Regions from separate parts of the Variovorax sp. PBL-H6 genome, predicted to be linked through region 1. Evidence: riboswitches for the same ligand, from Rfam matches in the RefSeq annotation. Region 1 holds a riboswitch; the other holds the start of a gene.

Region 1 (10,424 bases):
CGGCCCGTTTCCTCGCGGATGAAGCCGACCAGGTCGCTCGCATAGTGAAACTCGCCGCCCATGCCGTAGCCGCTGGGCAGGTCGCCGCGCAGGGCCACCAGGCGCTTGACCCCCATGGCCTTGAGCTCCTTCAGCTGCTCGCGCACGGTCGTGCGGGTGGCGCCGATGCAGGAGAAATGGCAGGCGGCATCGACCCCCTCCCCGAGGATCTCGCGCACCGTCCCGAAGGTGCCCTCGTGCGTGGAACCGCCTGCGCCGTAGGTCACCGAGCAGAACTCGGGCCGCAGCGCATAGAGCTGCTGGCGGACGGCCCGCAGCTTGACCACGCCTTCGGGCGTCTTGGGCGGAAAGAATTCAAAGCTCAACGGTGGGCGCACGGGCGGCTCCTGGTGGGCCGCTCGCGAGAGCGGCATGAATGAAGAATTCGCGGTTGCCGTCGCCACCTGCGATGGGACTGTCGAACCAGCCCCGTACCCGCAGGCCGAGCGCTTCGCAGGCCGCGCGCACGCGCTGCTCGACCACCGCGTAGAGCGAGGCATCGCGCACGATGCCGCCCTTGCCGATCTGCGCCGGCTGCAATTCGAATTGAGGCTTGACCAGCATGAGGAGTTCGCCTGTCGCGGAGAGCAGAGGAACCAAGGCGGGCAGCACGAGCGTGAGCGAGATGAAGGACAGGTCGCCGACGATCAGGTCGAACTGCGACTCCGCCGGCGATGCGGCGCCCCAGGCCGAAGCGTCGAGCGCGCGTGCATTGACACCCTCGACGGCGGTGACGCGCGGATCGCCGCGCAGCCGGGGATGCAGCTGACCATGCCCGACATCGACACCCACCACGTGCGCAGCCCCTTGCTGCAGCAGGCAATCGGTGAAGCCGCCGGTGGACTGGCCGACGTCGAGGCAACGCTGGCCGCGCACCTCGATGCCCGCTGCGCCGAGCGCGCCCTCGAGCTTCCGCCCGCCGCGCGAAACATAGCGCGCTTCGGCCGGGTCGAGCAGTTCGAGCTCGGCATCCTTCGGCACGTCTTCGCCGTTCTTGCCTACCGTGCGCCAATGCGCACCGTCGCGCCAGCGCAGCCCGCCTGCGATCAAGCGCACGGCTTGCGAGCGCGACTCGGCCAGGCCGCGTTCGACGAGCAACTGGTCGGCGCGCACGGTGTTGCGCGGCCTCCGCTCAGTAGCGGTAGCTGTCCGGCTTGTAGGGGCCGTTCTTGTTCACACCGATGTACGCGGCCTGCGCGTCCGTCAGCACCGTGAGCTCCGCCCTGAGCTTCGACAGCTGCAGGCGCGCGACCTTCTCGTCCAGGTGCTTGGGCAGCACGTAGACCTTGCCGGCCTGATACGCGTCGGGCTTGGTGAAGAGCTCGATCTGCGCGATCGTCTGGTTGGCGAAGGAGGAGCTCATCACGTAGCTCGGATGGCCCGTGCCGCAGCCCAGGTTCACCAGCCGCCCCTTGGCCAGCAGGATGATGCGCTTGCCGTCCGGGAAGATCACGTGGTCGACCTGCGGCTTGATCTCTTCCCACTCGTACTTCTCGAGCGAGGCAACCTCGATCTCGTTGTCGAAGTGGCCGATGTTGCACACGATCGCCTGGTCCTTCATGGCGACCATGTGGGCGTGCGTGATGACGTCCTTGTTGCCGGTGGTCGTGACGAAGATGTCGGCCTTGTCCGCGGCATACGCCATGGTCACGACGCGGTAGCCTTCCATCGCGGCCTGCAGCGCGTTGATCGGGTCGATCTCGGTCACCCACACCTGGGCGCTGAGCGCGCGCAGCGCCTGGGCCGAGCCCTTGCCCACGTCGCCGTAGCCGGCCACCACCGCCACCTTGCCGGCGATCATCACGTCGGTGGCGCGCTTGATGCCGTCCACCAGCGACTCGCGGCAGCCGTAGAGATTGTCGAACTTGCTCTTGGTCACCGAATCGTTCACGTTGATCGCGCGGAACAGCAGCGTGCCCTTGGCGGCCATTTCGTTGAGTCGGTGCACGCCGGTGGTCGTCTCCTCGGTCACGCCGATGATCTCGGCGGACTTGCGCGTGTACCAGGTGGGATCGACCGCCAGCTTGGCCTTGATGGCGGCGTAGAGGATGCGCTCCTCGTCGCTGGTCGGATTCGCCAGCACGCCCTGGTCCTTCTCGGCCTTCTGGCCCAGGTGCATCAGCAGCGTGGCGTCGCCGCCATCGTCCAGGATCATGTTCGGGCCCTCGCCGGCCGAGCCCTTCGGGGCGAAGTCGAAGATGCGATGGGTGTAGTCCCAGTAGTCGTCGAGCGACTCGCCCTTGATCGCAAACACCGGCGTGCCGGCGGCGGCGATTGCGGCGGCCGCGTGATCCTGCGTCGAGAAGATGTTGCAGGAAGCCCAGCGCACCGTGGCGCCCAGTGCCTGCAGGGTCTCGATCAGCACCGCGGTCTGGATCGTCATGTGCAGCGAGCCGGTGATGCGCGCGCCCTTCAGCGGCTGGCTCTTGGCGAATTCTTCGCGGATGGCCATGAGGCCGGGCATTTCGGTTTCGGCAATCTTGATTTCCTTGCGGCCCCAGGCGGCAAGGGACAGGTCGGCGATTGCCTGGTCGGCAGTGGACACCGGGGAAGCTTTGAGAACAGCGCTCATGAGGACTCCAAACAAGTTTGAATGAGGCCGCTGCTTTCGGGTTCTGGCGGAACAGACTCACCCGCGAGAACAGCGGTTGAGCGTGGTTGCGATGTGTGGTCCGAGCCTCACGCCTGGCGGCGCTGCAACGCTCCTCGGAAGGCGGCATTTTAGCGCCTGCGGATTTTTCGGGGCCAGCAGCGAGTTGCCGTGCCTCCTGGACTGCTCCCGGTCCCTCCTGGACTTCCCCATCCGATGACCAATGCCACCGTGGCCCGGCTCGAGGCGGCGCCGTCCTCGGCCCCGGGCGGCCACAAGCTGCTGCTCAAGTCCAAGGATGGCGAGCAGACCGTCATCGTGCCGCCGGGCACGCAGGTCGTGACATTCAAGCCGGGCGGCGCCCATCAGGCCGCGCTCGTGGTGCCGGGAGCCAAGGTGGTGATCACCGCGCAGGTGAAGGACGGCCGGCCCACCGCCCTGCGCATGCTGGTCGGGCGCAACGGGTTCACGCCGCCGATGTGAGCCGCTCTCGCTAAAATTACGGGCTTTGCCTACCAGCCGCCCGCGCCCGTGAGCGCGCACTGCGTTCACTCCCATGTCCTTCGCCTCCGAAACCCGCCGCCGTCGCACCTTCGCGATCATTTCCCACCCCGACGCCGGCAAGACCACGCTGACCGAGAAGCTGCTGCTGTTCTCCGGCGCGATCCAGATCGCCGGCTCGGTGAAGGCCCGCAAGGCCTCGCGCCATGCCACCTCCGACTGGATGGAGATCGAGAAGCAGCGCGGCATCTCCGTGGCAAGCTCGGTGATGCAGATGGTCTACCGCGAGCACGTGATCAACCTGTTGGACACGCCGGGCCACAAGGACTTTTCCGAAGACACGTACCGCGTGCTGACCGCGGTCGACTCGGCCCTGATGGTGATCGACGCCGCCAACGGCGTCGAAGCGCAGACCCGCCGCCTGATCGAGGTCTGCCGCCAGCGCGACACACCCATCATCACCTTCGTCAACAAGATGGACCGAGAGGTGCGCGAGCCGCTCGAGCTGCTCGACGAGATCGAGCGCGAGCTGGGCATGCCCTGCGTGCCCATGACCTGGCCGGTGGGCCAGGGCAAGAGCTTCGGCGGCATCGTGAACCTGCGCACGAAGGCGATGACGGTGTTCGAGTCGGGCAGCGAACGGCTGCCGCAGGACTTCGAGACCGTTGCGCTGGCCGAACCCGACGCGCTGAAGAAGCGCTTCGGCCACGAGTTCGAAACCGCCATGGAGAGCATGGAGCTCGCCACCGGCGCATCACCGGCCTGGGACCGCGAGGCATTCCTCTCGGGCAAGCAGACGCCGGTCTTCTTCGGTTCCGGCGTCAACAACTTCGGCGTGATGGAGGTGCTCGACGCGCTGGTCGAGCTGGCGCCGCCGCCGCAGCCGCGCACCAGCACCACGCTGGTCAATCGCCAACCCGTGTTGCGCGAGATCAAGCCCGACGACAAGGACTTCGCCGGCGTCGTCTTCAAGGTGCAGGCCAACATGGACGCCAACCACCGCGACCGCATCGCCTTCGTGCGCATGGCCTCGGGCAAGTACACGCCGGGCATGAAGCTCAAGGTGCAGCGCACCGGCAAGGAACTGCGCCCGACCAGCGTGGTCACCTTCATGAGCCAGCGGCGCGAAGCCGTGGAAGAGGCCTACGCGGGCGACATCGTGGGCTTCACCACGCACGGCGGCGTGCAGCTGGGCGACACCATCACCGACGGCGCCTCGCTGCAGTTCACCGGGCTGCCTTTCTTCGCGCCCGAGCTCTTCATGACCGTGATCCTCAGGAACCCGCTGCGCACCAAGCAGCTGCAGCAGGGCCTGGCCCAACTGGGCGAGGAAGGCGCGATCCAGGTGTTCCGGCCCGAAGTGGGCGGCCCGATGCTGCTGGGTGCCGTGGGCCAGCTGCAGTTCGAGGTGGTGCAGCACCGGCTCAAGACCGAGTACGACGCCGACGTGCGGCTCGAAGGCTGCCAGTACACCGGTGCGCGCTGGATCACGGCCGACACGCCGGCCGAGCTGCGCGCCTTCATCGACGCCTACCCGGCGCGCATGGCGCGCGATGCGGCCGATACGCTGGCCTACCTGTGCACCTCGCCCTATGACGTGCGGCTGGCGCAGGAGCGCTTTCCCAAGATCCACTTCCATCCGTTGCGCGAGCACGCGGGCCTGGCCCTGCAGAGCGCAGGCTGACCATGCCCCCCCCACTCGGCACTGACGTGTCCTCGCTGCCCTCCGAGGGGGCGCAGCCGCCCTTGGGGCGGCCCGGCGGCCGGCTGATGCTGCCGCTCGACGCCTGGCCCACCGAGGCGCGCGCTCAGCTCGTCGGCGTGTTCACCGACATCGACGACACGCTGACGACCGAGGGCGCCGTCACGCCGGATGCGCTCGACGCCATGAGTGCGCTGCGGGCCGCCGTGCTGAACCTCGTGGCCATCACCGGGCGGCCGGTGGGCTGGAGCGAGCCCTTCGCGAACGTCTGGCCGGTCGATGCGATCGTGGCGGAGAACGGCGCCGTCGCGCTGGTGCGCACTGCCGCGGGACGCATCGAGAAACGCTACCAGCAGGATGCCGCGACCCGAGCGCGCAACTTCGAGCGCATGCAGGCCGTGCTCGCGCGCATCGAGCGCGAGATTCGTGGCGCGCACCGCGCAGCCGACTCTCCCGGCCGGGAATGCGACATTGCCATCGACCACAGCGAATTCACCCGGCTCGACGACGCCACCATCTCGCAGGTGGCCGACCTGATGCGCAGCGAAGGCATGCACGCCACCGTGAGCAGCATCCACATCAACGGCTGGTACGGCGAGCACGACAAGCTCGAGGGCGCCCGCTGGATCGTGCGCGAGCTGTGGGGCCGCCGGCTCGACGAGGAAATGCAGCGCTGGGCCTACGTGGGCGACTCCACCAACGACGCGCTGATGTTCGAGCATTTCACTCACAGCGTGGGCGTCGCCAACGTGCGCCGCTTCGAGGCCGCCCTGGCGCATCTGCCGCGCTATGTCGCGCGCAGCGAGCGCGGTGCCGGCTTCGCCGAAGTCGCGGCGGCAGTGCTCGCCGCGCGCTGAGCGCGGCCAACTTCTTGAGCGGGCGCGCCGATCGAGTCCGGTGCGCGCATCAACCGGCCGCCGGCCGGCGGCCGAACCACGGACGCGCCTCCTCCAGCTGCGCGCAAAGGCGCAGCAGCAGCCCCTCCTCTCCCTGGCGTGCTGCGAACTGGCAACCGACGGGCACGCCGCCTGCCGTCCAGTACAGCGGCACCGATGCCGCCGGCTGCCCCGTCACGTTGAAGAGATAGGTAAAGGGCAAATAGGCCTCCAGCTGCCCGAGCCAGCGCGCCGCGTCGCCCGAGCGGATGTCGAACCAGCCGATCGGCCGCGGCGTCTGCGCCAGCGTCGGCGTGAGCCAGGCGTCGTAGCGCTCGAAGAAGGCCGCGACGCGGCGCGACTGCCGGTGCAGCGACTGCAGCTGCAGGATGAACTCGCTCGCGCCCATCGCCCGGCCGCGCTCGGCCAGGGCAAGCGTCAGCGGCTCGACCTGGTCAGGCGCCGGCATCGCCCCGCCGGTGGCACGCGCGATGTTCGCCATCGTGTTGGCCGCGAACACCGCCTCGAAGCCGCGTGAGACGGCCTGCGCGTCGTACGCCGGCGACGCCTCTTCGACGTGGTGCCCCAGCTGCTCGCACAGGCGTGCCGCGTCTTCCACGGCCGCCCTGCATTCCGCATCGACCGGCACGCCGTTCGGCGCCGTCGCGCTGAACGCGATGCGCAGCCGCCCGGGCGGCTGCCCCACTTCGTCGATGAAGGGCCGCGTCGGCGGCGCCGCCGCGTAAGGGTCCCCCGGCATCGGCCCGGCGATCGCGTCGAGCATGGCGGCGCTGTCGCGCACGCTGCGGCTGACGACGTGCTGATTCGCCAGCCCGCTCAGGCCTTCCCCGCCTTCGGGGCCCGAGGTGACGCGCGCGCGGGTCGGCTTGAGTCCGAACAGGCCGCAGCAGGATGCGGGGATGCGGATCGAGCCTCCGCCGTCGGTCGCATGCGCCATCGGCACCATGCCCGACGCCACCGCAGCGGCCGCGCCGCCGCTCGAGCCGCCCGGCGTGAGCGCGTGATCCCAGGGGTTGCGCGTGACGCCGTAGAGCAGCGACTCGGTGGTCGGCGACAGGCCGAACTCGGGAGAGTTGGTCTTGCCCACGATCACCAGGCCCGCGCGCCGCATGCGCGCGACCACCTCGCTGTCGGCTGCCGGCAGATTGCGCGCATAGAGGCGCGACCCGAACGTGGTGGGCACCCCCGCGACCGAAGCCACCAGCTCCTTCACCAGGAAAGGCACGCCCTGGAACGGCCCGTCCGGCAGGCCCGCCGCGATCGCGGTGCGCGCCGCGTCGTACATCGGAGTGACCACCGCATTGAGTGCCGGGTTGCGTTCCGCGATCCGCGCGAGCGCCGCATCGAGCAGTTCGGCGGCACCGAGCTCGCCGCTGCGCACCATCGCGCCGAGTGCGAGCGCGTCGTGCTGTTCGTAGTCGAAGCTCATGGCCATCTCGAAGCCTCCATGGGTGCCGTCCCGTCGAGGACCGGCGCGACGGACGAGCCGAAGCCCGGCGCCGCCAGCGAGCCGATGTCGACCTGCCCCTGCGCGATGCGCAGGCGCACCCGGCCGTCCTCACGGTGATAAAGATCGGGATGGGCGTCGAGGAACGCCGACGCCTCCGCGTCCGGGCGGCCATCGAAGCCGTCGATGAAGTGGTGCGCGTTGCGCTCCACGTGCGGGATGCCCAGCAGCGCGACCAGCGCGAGGTCCTGCTGCACCGAGAGCCCTGGCTGCGTCGTCAGGTCTTCGGCCGACATGAAGAACCGCCCCGGCGACCCCGCGTTCCACGCCCGGCAGCGCGCGAGGTTGATCACCGACTTGTAGAAGCCCTTGCACGCCTTCGTCGACACGCCGGCGTAGCCGAGCGCGCGTGCCTGCGGGAACGCATCGAGGTCGCCGTCCGACTCGTCGATGATCACCGGCTTGTGCCGCGCGAGCGGCGCGACCGTGGACGCCAGCGCAGCCTGGCGCTTGATGGGTTGTTCGATCAGCAAGGTGGACGCGCAGAGCCGCTCCAGTGCCGGCTCCGCGCGCATCGCCAGCCACAGCGCCTCGGCCGAAGCCGCATCGTCGAACTGCTCGTTGCCGTCGAGCGTCACGTGGATCGGCCCGGGCAGCCTGTCGAGCACCGACGCGATGCGGCGCAGCCGGTCGATGTCCTCATCGCGCCGGCCCGACACCTTGAGCTTGAAGTAGCGCTGGCCGTAGCGCGCTGCCACCTCCTCCAGCGTCTCGGGGAGCCCGTCGCCCACGCGCGTCCCGTCCGGCTGGTCGCGCGCGAGGATCGGGTCGAGCAGCCCCACCGTGTGCCGCACGTGCAGCCGCGTCAGGGGCGACAGGGCCTGGAGGAAAGCGTCGAAGTCCAGGTCCGCCAGGTCGGGCGCCACGGCGTGCGCCCGCATCCCCGGCAAGTTGCGCTGCATCGCGCGCCAGAACCCGACACCTTCGATGCGGCACAGTGCGTCGAGCACCGCGCGGTCGACCAGTGCCGGCCCGTAGCTCACGACGAGCGCCGGCAGCGCGAGCCTGCGGCCGGCATCGAGCAGCTCGCCGTAGTGCTGCGCGAAGAGTTCGAACGCGCTCGACGGCGCGGCCGCCAGGTAGGCCTCGCGCGTGAGCTCGAGGGCCTTGCGCAGCTGGTCGACGTTCTGGGCATCGCTCAGGTCCGGGTTCTTGTCGAACCACTTGGCCCCGAGCGCCTCGGCCGCGAATCCCGTGCCTTCGCGGCCATCCTCGTGGCGCACGCGCACCCGCACGATCGCCTGCCGGCCCTCGGTGACAGTGATGACGCCGAAGCGGAAGGGCAGCCGCAGCCGGTACGGCGACTCGAAGCCTTCGATTGCGAGGACGCGCAGGCGGGGAGCGTCGGCCATGTGTGATCTCTCTCGTTCGGGTTACCAGTGCGGACCGGCGTGCGCCTCGCCCTTGCCCGCGACGCCCGACAGTTCGGTGTAGATGCCGAAGGACAGGCGGCCCAGCTCGGGCGCGGCGCGGGTCTCGGCGGTGCGCGGGCGCGCGATGCGCACCTCGTGGATGTTGGCGACGCGCCCCGGCCGCGGCGACATGACGACCACGCGATCGGCCAGGAACACCGCCTCGGGGATCGAGTGCGTCACGAACACGATGGTCTTGCGTGTGCCGCCGTGCGCGGCCTGGTCCTCGCCCCAGATGCGCAGCAGCTCCAGGTTCATGTCGTCGCGCGTCATGGCGTCGAGCGCACCGAAGGGCTCGTCCATGAGCAGGATCGGCGGATCAAGGATCAGCGCGCGGCACAATGACGCACGCTGCTGCATGCCGCCCGACAGCTCGCCCGGCCGCTTCTCCGTGAAGTCGCCGAGCCCGACCATCTGCAGCAGCCTGTGCGCGCGCTCCCGGTACTTCGACGGATCGAGCCCCGACAGCTCGGCCGGCAGCAGCACGTTGTCGAGCACGCTGCGCCACTTGAGCAGCAGTGCCGCCTGGAACACCATGCCGACCTTGGGGATCGGCTTCTCGACCTTGGCGCCGTCCACCAGGATGCGGCCGCTGGTCACCGGGCGCAGGCCGGCGATGGCGCGCATCAGCGTCGACTTGCCGCAGCCGCTCGGCCCCACGAGCGCGACGAACTCGCCCTCGTGCACCGTGAGCGAGATGTCGCGCAGTGCCTCCACCGGGCCGCTCTCGGCCTGGTAGACCATGCCCGCATGGTCGACGTGGATCAGCGGCCGGCTCACTTCACCGCGAGCGGCATCGCCACTTTGGTGAAGTAGCTGGTGGTGTAGACCGCCTTGCAATCCACCTTCTTCGGCAAGCCCATGTAGGTGTTGACGATGTCGACCGAGCCGCACATCTTCTTCTCGTCGATGTAGCCGATGCCGTTGTCGGCATAGGCCTTGGTGCGCATGAGCTCGAAGCCCAGCAGCAGGTTCGCCTCGATGATCGCAACGTCGATCTCGGGCACGCGCTTCTTGTAGATCGCCAGCGCTTCCTTCGGGTTGGCCATCACGTCGCGCCAGCCCATGTAGGACGCTTCCAGGAAGGCCTTGAGCTGCTGGGGCCGCTCGGTCATGGTCTTCTCGCCGGCCATGATCGACATGGCGTACAGGTCGAAGCCGTAGTCGGCCCACGCGAGCCTTGCGACCTTGCCCTCGCCCATGGCCTTGTCGTAGAACGGCAGGCCGGTGGTGTAGTCGGCCACGCCGTCCATGCGCTTCTCGGCGATCGATGCCACCTTGGCGGTCGGCTCGATGTTGACCCACGTGACCTTGTTGGCGTCGATCTTGTTGAGGCGTGCGAAGGCCGGGAACGCGAGCCGCTGGCTGTCGCCGGCCGGCGCGCCGACCGTCTTGCCCTCCAGGTCGGACGGCTTCGAGAGCGGCGCATCGGCGCGGCTGAAGAAGGTCATCGGCGTCTTGTCGAACACCATGCCGATCATCTTGACCCGGGCACCGCGCCCCACGGCGGAGATGATCGGCACCGCATCGGCCAGGCCCGCGTCGGCGCGGCCGGTGTCGACCTTGGCGATCGAGTCGCCCGAGCCCTTCGAGTTCTCGATCGTCACGTCGAGCCCGCGCTGCGCGTAGTAGCCCTTGTCGAGCGCGACCCAATAGGCGGCGTGGTCCCCCACCGCGAACCAGTTGAGCGCGAACGTGAACTTCTCGCGCGCGGGCGCCTGCGCCTGCGCCTGCGACGGCGTGGACGCGAGCGCGAGGAGAGCCGCACAGGCGGCAG
Region 2 (10,424 bases), 4.9 Mb from region 1:
TTCAGCGCCCAGGTGGCGGTCGCGGCCGCGAGAAAGGACAGCACGCGGGCCGCATACCAGCCCAGCAGCGGCGCCGCCAGGTAGAGCACGCCCACATCGACGCCGAAACCGATCACGCCGGCGAGCGCGAACAGCAGGAACTCGCGGCCCGCTTTCATCGTCAGGGCTGCTCGACGGGCCCGCGGTGCAGCACGCCCGGGATGCCGAGGTAGCGCAGACGCTTGGCCTCGCGGCGCCCCATGGTCACGGCATGCAGCACGATGCCGCAGACGAAGGCCAGCATCGCTGTCAGCATGGTGCCGGTCAGCAGCACCGCGGTAGGCAGGCGCGGCACCAGGCCGGTGGCGAGGTAGGTCAGGGCCAGGGGCACTGCCGCCACGATCGAGCCCAGCGCAAGCACGGTCGCAATGCCCGAGAAGAACAGCAACGGCCTCTCGCTCACGAACAGCTGGCAGATGGTCTTGAGGATGCGCCAGCCGTCTCGGTAGGTGGACAGCTTGCTGTGCGAGCCCTCGGGCCGCGAGCGATAGCGCACCGGCAGCTCGGCGAAGGGCATGCGCAGCTCCAGCGCGTGGACCGTGAGCTCGGTCTCGATCTCGAAGCCTTCGGAGACGGCAGGAAAGGACTTGGCATAGCGCCGCGAGAACACGCGCAGGCCGGAGAGCATGTCGGTCAGCCGGCCGCCGAAAAGCGCCGCCACTGCGCCGGTGAGCAGCCGGTTGCCGAAGCGGTGGCCGGTGCGGTAGGTCTGGGCGTCACCGCCGTCGTCGACGCGCGAGCCGACCACCATGTCGAGGTTGCCTTGCACCAGCGTGTCGACCAGGTGGCGAAGCTCGCCCAGGTCGTAGGTGGCATCGCCGTCGACCATGACGTAGATGTCGGCCTCCACGTCCGCGAACATGCGGCGCGCAACATTGCCTTTGCCGCGCAGGGCCACATGCGTGACCCGGGCACCGGCCGCCCGCGCCACATCGGCGGTGCCGTCCGTGGAGGCGTTGTCGAAGACGTGGATCTCGATCTCGGGCAGCACGGCGCGGAACTCGTCCACCACCTGCGCGATGGCGAGCGCCTCGTTGTAGCAGGGGATCACCGCCGCGATGTGCAGCGCGGGCCAGGCGGCGTTGGAGGCAGGGGCTTCGGTCATGGTGCGGGGGGCAGGATACGGTACGCCTTGGCGCCGTCCCGCTCGTACATCAGGGCGAAGTGGCGGTTGAAGTCCTCATGGCTCGTCAAGGTGAGCGCCACCGCATCGGGCATGACGATGGCTTCGAAGCCCAGCCCGGCGAACCTGCGCGCGGCATCGGCCGCCGGCAACAGCGGGAAATCCGCATAGCGCCAGGGACCGAGGGTGTCGCCCCAGATCGGGTTGGGCCCATAGTAGATCGCCTCGCTGAGTGCGATCTGGTAGACGCGGCCCGAGACCTGCTCGCGCACGTGGTTCATCACGGCATAGCCCGGCACGTTGGCCCGCAGGAAAGCCTCGCGGGCAGCAGGCGTGGGCGACACCCTGGCCACCTCGCGCAGGGTGTGCCGGAACGACACCGCCGCCAAGACAGCGAGGAACAGGCCGGCCGCGATGCTGCCCGCACGCAGCGTCCAGCCAGGCCGGCCGATCGCCGGCAGCAGCCTGCGCAACCCCGCCGCGACCCATTCCAGCAGCACTTGCCACCCGAGCACCGCAACCAGCGCGAGCAGCGGGAAGGAAGCGGTCATGTAGCGCGGGTAGCGCGAGGTCAGCGCCCACACGAGCAGCGAATAGGCGCAGAACACGATTGCCGCGTGCACCGCCGCCGAGCGCCGCCACGCCAGGCTGAAGGGCGCGAGCACCACCGGCCAGATCAGGAAGTTCGGCAACGCCGCGTGGGCGCGCACGTCGTCGAGCTGGTTCTTGTAGTCGGCGAGGTTCCAGTTGCTGAAGCCGAACAGCTTGGCGCCGATCGGGTTGAAGGGGTCGCCGGTCATCACCGCGTTGCGCGCGTACCAGTAGACGCAAGGCAGCAGGAAGCACACGAGTCCCACCGCCCAGACGGCCGGGCGCCGTTCGCGCCGGACCACGAACCACGCGGCCAGCGGCAGGAAGGTCAGGGCCTGGTACTTGGACCCGGCCGCAAGGCCCAGGAAGAAGGCCGCCAGGGCCAGCCAGCGCGCGCCCTGGGCCGGCTGCGCCGCGTGCGACTCGTTCCACCACCAGAGGGCGATCCAGGCAGACAGCACGAAGAGCGCGACGCCCATGTCGATCAGCGCGTTGGAGTAGTCGCCGATGCCGAGCCAGATGCCGGCTGCGGCGCAGGCCAGCACCCGGTTGAGGTGCTGCACGCCCAGGCGGTAGACCATCCACACCGACAGCCAGCCCGCCAGGGCGTTCATGAAGTGCGGCAGCGCGTCGTCACCGACCAGCAGCGCGCCGGCATAGAGCAGGTTGTAGTTGTATGGAAACCAGGGGTAGCGCAGCCACTCGTGGATGCCCAATGTGCCGCTCTGCGCCACCTGGCGCGCGTAGGGCAGGTGGTACATCAGCTCGTCGAAGGCGGCCGGCGGCGCCAGCGGCGCCACGAGCGTGGGCAGCGCGACAAGCGCCAGCGCGGCCAGGCCCACCTTCTCGAGCGAGGTGAGGGACCGCCCGGGCTCGAGGGCGCGCGCCAGCCGCAGCCAGGCGGGGAACTGCACGCAGGCCGCGGCAAAGCCCACTGCGACCGGCAGCAGCACGCCGGGGACATTGAGCAGCCCCGCGATGCCGAGCGCCTGGAACACGCAGATGAAGATGCCGACGCCGAGCGCCGTGGTCATGGCCATTTCGAGCCAGAAGTCGCGGTGCACCGGTGCTCCCAGGCGCACGAACACGGCCCGGCCGAAGCCCCAGCAGGCAGCGACGAAGATCGCCAGCGCCGCATAGTGCACGGCCGCGAACATCAGTTTTTCGACCGGCATCAGAGATTGGGCGCCAGCAGCCGCTCCAGGTCCGCTTCGCGCTCGTGGCGCCGTGCGGCCTGGTCCTGCAGCTGGTCGCGCCCGATCTTGCCGACATTGAAGTAGGTGGCTTCTGGGTGGCTCAGGTAGAAGCCGCTGACGCTGGCGGCGGGCATCATGGCCAGGCTTTCCGTCAGCGTCATGCCGATGTCCTGGCACTGCAGCAGCTCGAACATCGGCCCCTTCACGCTGTGGTCCGGGCAAGCGGGGTAACCGGGCGCCGGGCGGATGCCACGGTACTTCTCGGCAATCATCGCCTCGTGGCTCAGGGCCTCGTCCGGCGCGTAGCCCCAGAGGTCGGTGCGCACGCGGTGGTGCAGCGCCTCGGCGAAGGCCTCGGCCAGGCGGTCGGCCAGTGCCTTGAGCATGATGGCCGAGTAGTCGTCGAGGTCGTCGAGGAAGAACTTCTCCTTCTTCTCGATGCCGATGCCGGCGGTGACGGCGAACATGCCCACGTAGTCGGCGAGGCCGCTGTCGCGCGGTGCCACGAAGTCAGCCAGGCAGCGGCTGGGGCGCATCACGCCGTCGATCATCTGCTTTTCGGCTTGCTGGCGCAGGCCGTACCAGGTGAGCGCGGGTTGCGTGCGCGTCTCGTCGGTGTAGAGCGCGATGTCGTCGTCGTTCACCGTGTTGGCGGGCCACAAGCCGATCACGCCGTTGGCAGTGAGCCAGCGGCCCTCGATCAGGCGCTTGAGCATGCGCTGGCCATCGCCGAAGACGCGCACCGCCTCGCTGCCCACCACCTCGTCCTTGAGGATCGCAGGAAAGGGCCCGGCCAGGTCCCAGGTCTGGAAGAAGGGCCCCCAGTCGATGTACTTTGCAAGTTCGCTCAGGTCGAAGTTGCGGAACATGCGCCGGCCGGTGAACTTCGGCACGGGCGGGACGTAGCCCTTCCAGTCGATCGGTGTCTTGTTGGCGCGCGCCTTGGCCAGTGGCCACAGCGGCACCTGCTTCTTGTTGGCATGCAGGTGCCGAACCTTGTCGTAGTCGGCGTTGATCTCATCGATGTAGGCAGTGGCCTGCTCCGACAGCAGCGACTGCGCCACGCTCACGCTGCGCGAGGCGTCGGGCACGTAGACCACCGGCCCCTCGTAGTGCGGCGCGATCTTCACTGCCGTGTGCACGCGGCTGGTGGTGGCGCCGCCGATCAGGAGCGGGATCTTGCGGATGCGGAAATGCTCGTCCTTCTGCATCTCGCCGGCGACGTACTGCATTTCCTCCAGGCTGGGCGTGATCAGGCCCGACAGGCCCACGATGTCCGCGCCCTCGACCTTGGCACGCGCCAGGATCTCGTGGCAGGGGACCATCACGCCCATGTTCACCACCTCGAAGTTGTTGCACTGGAGCACGACGGTGACGATGTTCTTGCCGATGTCGTGCACGTCGCCTTTCACGGTAGCGATGACGATTTTGCCCTTGGTGCGCACGTCGCGGCCTGCGGCCTCGTCCTGGCGCTTTTCTTCCTCGATGTACGGGATGAGGTGGGCCACGGCCTGCTTCATCACGCGCGCCGACTTCACCACCTGCGGCAGGAACATCTTGCCGGCGCCGAACAGGTCGCCGACCACGTTCATTCCGTCCATCAGCGGGCCCTCGATCACGTGCAGCGGACGGCCGCCCTTGGCCAGGATGGCGCGGTAGGCTTCCTCGGTGTCCCCGACGATGAAGTCGGTGATGCCGTGCACCAGCGCATGCGACAAGCGTTGGCTGACGGACACCGGCTGCTCCGGCGTGCCGCGCCATTCGAGCTTCTTGCTGTCGTCCTTGGCGCCGCTCTTGGCGCTTTCGGCCACTTCGACCAGGCGCTCACCCGCATCGGGCCGGCGATTGAGCACCACGTCTTCCACGCGCTCGCGCAAGGATGGCTCGAGGTCGTCGTAGACGCCGACCATGCCGGCATTGACGATGCCCATGTCCATGCCCGCCTGGATCGCATGGTAGAGGAACACCGTGTGGATGGCCTCGCGCACCGGATCGTTGCCGCGGAAGCTGAAGCTCACGTTCGACACCCCGCCCGAGACCTTGGCGCCCGGCAGGTTCTTCTTGATCCAGCGCGTGGCCTCGATGAAGTCGACCGCGTAGTTGTTGTGCTCCTCGATGCCGGTGGCGATCGCGAAGATGTTGGGGTCGAAGATGATGTCCTCGGGCGGGAAGCCCACCTCGTCCACGAGGATGCGGTAGGCCCGCTCGCAGATCTCAGTCTTGCGCTGGTAAGTGTCGGCCTGGCCCTTCTCGTCGAAGGCCATGACCACAGCTGCTGCCCCGTAGCGGCGCAACAGCGTCGCCTGGTGCTTGAAGGCCTCCACGCCTTCCTTCATGCTGATCGAGTTGACGATGCCTTTGCCCTGAATGCAGCGCAGGCCGGCCTCGATCACCTCCCACTTGGAGCTGTCGACCATGATCGGCACGCGCGCGATGTCGGGCTCGCTGGCGATCAGGTTCAGGAAACGCACCATCGCGGCCTTGCTGTCCAGCATGGCCTCGTCCATGTTGATGTCGATCACCTGCGCGCCGTTCTCGACCTGCTGGCGCGCCACTGCGAGCGCCTCCTCGAACTGTCCGTTCAGGATCATGCGCGCGAAGGCCTTGGAGCCGGTGACATTGGTGCGCTCGCCGATGTTGACGAACAGCGTGCCCGCGCCGATCTGCACCGGCTCCAGGCCGGACAGCTTCATCGGGGGGACTTGGACGGGAGAGGAGGGATCGGACGACATGGGCTCACCTGCGGATGGAGATCAGGCGAGCGTCGTTGCACTCCAAAAAATGGAAGCCCAAGCCTGACGCGGCGCCCTCGATGGGAGGGCCGCGCTGCAACGCTCCTTGGGAGCCGGCAATTTTACGCCGGCTGCGCAGCCGCGGACGCGGAGGCGGGCAAGCCAAAGACGCCATCGAACGCCCAGTTGAAGGCGAAGGTGTAGACCAGGAAGAACACCACGAGGCCCAGGTCCATCACCAGTGCCTCCCACAGGCTCACGTCCAGCCACCAGGCGAAGACCGGCACGAGGAAGGCCACCAGCCCGCCCTCGAAGCCGATCGCGTGGGCGATGCGGCGGCGCAGGCTCCGTCCGCGCATGGCCTGGCGCGACTCCCAGCGCTCGAACAAGGCGTTGAACGTGAGGTTCCACAGGATGGCGATGGCCGACGCCAGCACTGCCGCGACGCCCGAATGACCGGCGCTCTGGCCGGTCATCAGTGCCAGTCCCCCACTGGCCACGATGATGGCAATGCCCTCGTAGAGCGTGATGTAGACGATGCGGCGCTTGAGGCCTTGCATGAACTCTTTCCTGTAGTGCTTGCTGAGGGGTCGACGTTATGCGTCTGTCGCTGACATATAAAGTCATCTTCTTTCAGGTTTACTGATAGGGCGATGAGTTTCAACAGCGACAACGTGGAGGTCTTCCTCGCCGTACTCGACCACGGCTCGTTCTCGGCCGCCGCCCGCGCGCTGCACCGCGTGCCTTCGGCGGTCAGCATGGCGATTGCCAACCTCGAGGCGGAGCTGGACCTCGCCTTGTTCGACCGCAAAGGGCGCGAGCCCCAGCCGACCCCCGCCGCGCGCTCACTGGAGCCGCAGGCGCGCCTCCTGTCCGCGCAACTGCAGCAGCTTCGGGTGCAGGCGCTCGCCCTCACGCAGGGCCTGGAGAACCGGCTGACCCTTGCCATCGCGCCGGAACTGCTGGCCGCGCCGTGGAGCGGAGCGCTGGCCACGCTCGCACAGGAATACCCGCAGCTGGAGGTCGAGGTGCTGGCCGCGCCGCAGGACGATGCGCTGGCGCTGTTGCACAGCGGCCGCGCGCAGCTGGCGTTGGTGTTCGAGCGCCCGAGCCTCGACGGTCGCGAGGCCTTTCACGAAGTCGCCAACGAGATGATGGTGGCCGTGATCGCGCCCGCACATCCCGTGCTGGCTGGTGCCGGCGGCCGTCTGCGCGAGGACCACCTGAGGACCACCCGGCAGATCGTGGTGGCCGGCCGCGACCTGACCACCCGCGACGCGCGCTTCGAGTTCGCGCGCCATGTCTGGCGCACCGACAACGCGCTGGCGGCGCTGAGCCTGATCACTGCCGGGCTGGGCTGGGGCTGGCTGCCGCGCAACTTCGCCCGGCCGCACGTGGCCACCGGCGCACTGCTGGAGATCCCGTTCGAGAACCTCTCGAACGGGCTGGACCTGTGGGTGGACGTGGTCTGGTCGCGCGAGCGCCCGCTGGGCCTCGGCGCGCAGCGCTTCGTGGCGCTGATCGCGCGCAAGAAGGATCAAGCCCCCTAAGGACGGTCGCCCGACGCCGACGGCGGCCTGTTGATCCTGTCCATCTGCTGCTGCCGCAGATCCGCGCCGGGCATCGATGGCGCTGGCACTGCCGGGCGAGCAGCCGGCGGGCCCGGCTGCATTTGCGGCGGGCGAGCGGTTGGTGGCATGCCGGGCGGTTGGGCATGCTGCGGCAGGACACCACGATCGGCCCGCGGCGGACGGAGATCAGGGCCTGGCTGCGGCGGACGGAAGTCGGGGCCTGGCTGCGGCGGACGAACGTCACGATCGGGCCGCGGCGGCCGGAAGCCGTGCTCCGGCGGTGGGCGCTGCCCGGGCTGCGGCTGCCAGCCGGGCTGCGGCCGGAAGCCCGGGTCCGGTTGGGGCTGGTAGCCTGGACCCGGACGCGGGCGGTAGCCCGACTCGCGGTCCTGCCAGGGCCGGGGTTGCCAATCCGGACGAGGTGCAGGCACCGGCCGCCAACCGGCCGACGGCGGCGGCGGCCGCCCGTGCCACCAGCGCGGCTCGCGGTACCAGGGCCGGTCGCGGTAGTGGTCGGCCCAATAGTTGCCGATCGTGAAGCCGACGATCGGCACGCCGATGGTCGCGCCGTAGGACGCCAAGGGAAGGCGGCGGTCTTCGTAGACGTAGTCGACGGCGCCCGCATACACCCAGCCGCGCAGGCCGTCCGGCAGCACCACGTCGCACCAGCTGTAGCCACTGGTGCAGCCCAGCACCTCGAAGGGCTGGCCGGGGCCCAGCCGGGCCACGACCGGGTAGTCGCCCGCAGGGCCGGCTCGAAGATTGACGGTACTGCGCGCCACGGCCTCCTGCGCCGCAGCGGCGAACGGAAGCGCGAGGGCCAGGGTTCCGATGCCGATCCAGCGTTGCGAGAGCTTGTTGTTCATGATGCCTCCTTGATGAACTTCAGGGCAGACCGCGGGCCCGGGCATGCCATTCGGCGACGGCCTGACCGTCCAACGGACCCGCTCAAGAGGCGGTGCACCGCTATAACCCTTGGAGAGCTTCTTCATCCGGCCTTTACAGGAGCCGGCCCCTGTCGAGCTTAGGAAAGTACCTCGCCTTCGGCGGCGATGCCAGCGGCCTTCGGAACAGCCGGGCGCAGTTCAAGCAGGTTCGGAGTAGAAGGCCGCCCGATGCAGTGCCCGGCCCGCCAGCGGCGACACCGCCTGTCCGATCGAGGCGATGTGTTCCGGCGTGGTGCCGCAGCAGCCGCCCACGATGTTGACCAACCCCTCCGAGGCGAACTCGTGCAGCAGGCGCGACGTGACATCCGGCGTCTCGTCGAAGCCGGTCTCGCTCATCGGGTTGGGGAGGCCCGCATTGGGATAGCAGCTGATGAAGGTGTCGTCCGCCACCCGCGCCAGCTCCTGGATGTAGGGCCGCATCAGCGCCGCGCCCAGCGCGCAGTTCAGCCCGACGGCCAGCGGACGTGCATGGCGCACGCTGTGCCAGAAGGCGGTGACGGTCTGGCCGCTGAGGATGCGGCCCGACGCATCGGTGACCGTGCCGCTGATGATCAGCGGCAGGCGCTCGCCGCTGGCCGCGAAGTACTCGTCGACCGCGAACAGCGCGGCCTTGGCGTTGAGCGTGTCGAAGATGGTCTCGACCAACAGCACGTCGGCGCCGCCCTCGACCAGCGCCTCCACCTGCTCGTAGTAGGAGGAGCGCAGCTCCTCGAAGCTCACGTTGCGCGCGCCGGGGTCGTTCACGTCGGGGCTGATGCTCGCGGTCTTGGGCGTGGGGCCGAGCGCGCCGGCCACGAAGCGCGGCTTGTCAGGCGTGGAGAACTTGTCGCACGCGGCGCGCGCGATGCGCGCGGATGCGAGGTTCATCTCGCGCGCCAGCTCGGCCATTTTGTAGTCTTCCTGCGCGATGCGGGTGGCGCCGAAGGTGTTGGTCTCGATCAGGTCGGCGCCCGCAGCGAGGTAGGCCTCGTGGATGTCACGGATGACCTCGGGGCGTGTCAGCGAGAGCAGCTCGTTGTTGCCCTTCACGTCGCGCGGAAAGTCCTTGAAGCGCTCGCCGCGGTACTGGGCCTCGGTGAGCTTGAAGCGCTGGATCATCGTTCCCATGGCGCCGTCGAGGATGGCGATGCGGGTGGCGAGGATCTCGGGCAGTTGCTGGGCGCGCGTGTAGGTGAGGGGCTTCATGGGGGGATTGTAGGAACGGACATGAACACCTCCTCCCAAGACCGTTTCTTGGTCACATATCTGTCCACTTGTGCTCGCGATGGAACTATTCGCGACACTGAGTTACGGAACTAAGCGTACGGTGCGTCACCGGCTGGTGACGCGAGTTTCTCAAATTATTCAATAGTCGGATTTGATTTATGCTCCCTGCTGGAACTCCTTTTACCAAAACGTTTCCCAAACCCGTACTTGAATCTACAAATACCGCATCCGCCGATGAAAAAACGACCTTACAAGGGATCGACGGCATCAACATCAAGAAGCAGTAACAAAAACAAGCGCCTACTGCCTCGGAGCAAAACACCACCCTCAATGATCTCAACTGGGCACCAGCCTCGAGTGAAAAATTGGCCGAAAAGGTCAAAGATCAGATCGCCAGGACTTCATTCACCGGAAATGCCACGGTACGCGTCTTGCTCATCTTCTTCTGCGCGGCCGGCGGCACTATTCCTGTCAATCCAGAACATCCAGAGACCGATGCGTGCGCAAAGAAGCTAACCGACCTTCCCTCCGAAAAAAGATTCGAGCATCTTAAGCAGATCTACATCGAACTGGGACCTTACCTGACCCGAGAGCTAATACTACTGACGACCATGGCTATCGGGAAGATCTTTCTAAATAACGAGTCAGAGGGGAGACCCGAGGAAACAGATTCGATATTGGCGGAATTACGGGCTGGACTACAAGGCCTTCGACTCCTTGACGACAGCGCTATCTCCAGCAATTAAGAATTAGTACCTGGGTGCGCGTAATGTGCCCGCCAACACCGCTGTAGCGCCGCTTGCCTGGTTGCCTTTCGAGAAAGCAGGGCAGCATCGAACGGATCGACTTGGGCGTCACACAGCGCCGCCGGTGCTGTGCCTTGCCTTCATCCGCTCCCGTTGCGCCGCCCGCTTCTGGTAGTCGGGTTTCCAGAGGCATCGGCGCATGCCGTGTGGGCGAGAACGGAAGCGGATCGACGAGTTTCCCGGCACTTTGGCCTTGTGCACCGATGGAACCAT

Evidence for each region. A riboswitch is a leader RNA that binds a small molecule or an ion and turns the genes downstream of it on or off. The one in region 1 is predicted to bind S-adenosylhomocysteine.
Region 2: it holds a riboswitch for S-adenosylhomocysteine, as region 1 does, so the genes downstream of both, metH (methionine synthase) here and ahcY (adenosylhomocysteinase) in region 1, are expected to answer to the same signal.

Annotation. Positions count from the first base shown of each region.
Region 1 is NZ_LR594659.1:5,153,745-5,164,168, forward strand. It holds gene metF (methylenetetrahydrofolate reductase [NAD(P)H]) at 1-413, opposite strand, end outside; gene G3W89_RS24455 (TlyA family RNA methyltransferase) at 355-1,152, opposite strand; gene ahcY (adenosylhomocysteinase) at 1,172-2,611, opposite strand; S-adenosyl-L-homocysteine riboswitch at 2,683-2,753, opposite strand; gene G3W89_RS24465 (hypothetical protein) at 2,846-3,112, shown strand; gene G3W89_RS24470 (peptide chain release factor 3) at 3,186-4,814, shown strand; gene G3W89_RS24475 (HAD-IIB family hydrolase) at 4,901-5,689, shown strand; gene G3W89_RS24480 (amidase) at 5,739-7,163, opposite strand; gene G3W89_RS24485 (enolase C-terminal domain-like protein) at 7,154-8,587, opposite strand; gene G3W89_RS24490 (ABC transporter ATP-binding protein) at 8,609-9,391, opposite strand; gene G3W89_RS24495 (ABC transporter substrate-binding protein) at 9,424-10,424, opposite strand, start outside.
Region 2 is NZ_LR594659.1:287,051-297,474, reverse strand. It holds gene G3W89_RS01425 (GtrA family protein) at 1-158, opposite strand, end outside; gene G3W89_RS01420 (glycosyltransferase family 2 protein) at 161-1,144, opposite strand; gene G3W89_RS01415 (glycosyltransferase family 39 protein) at 1,141-2,928, opposite strand; gene metH (methionine synthase) at 2,928-5,681, opposite strand; S-adenosyl-L-homocysteine riboswitch at 5,702-5,795, opposite strand; gene G3W89_RS01405 (PACE efflux transporter) at 5,804-6,241, opposite strand; gene G3W89_RS01400 (LysR family transcriptional regulator) at 6,335-7,231, shown strand; gene G3W89_RS01395 (SH3 domain-containing protein) at 7,228-8,118, opposite strand; gene G3W89_RS01390 (homocysteine S-methyltransferase family protein) at 8,338-9,384, opposite strand; gene G3W89_RS01385 (hypothetical protein) at 9,771-10,151, shown strand.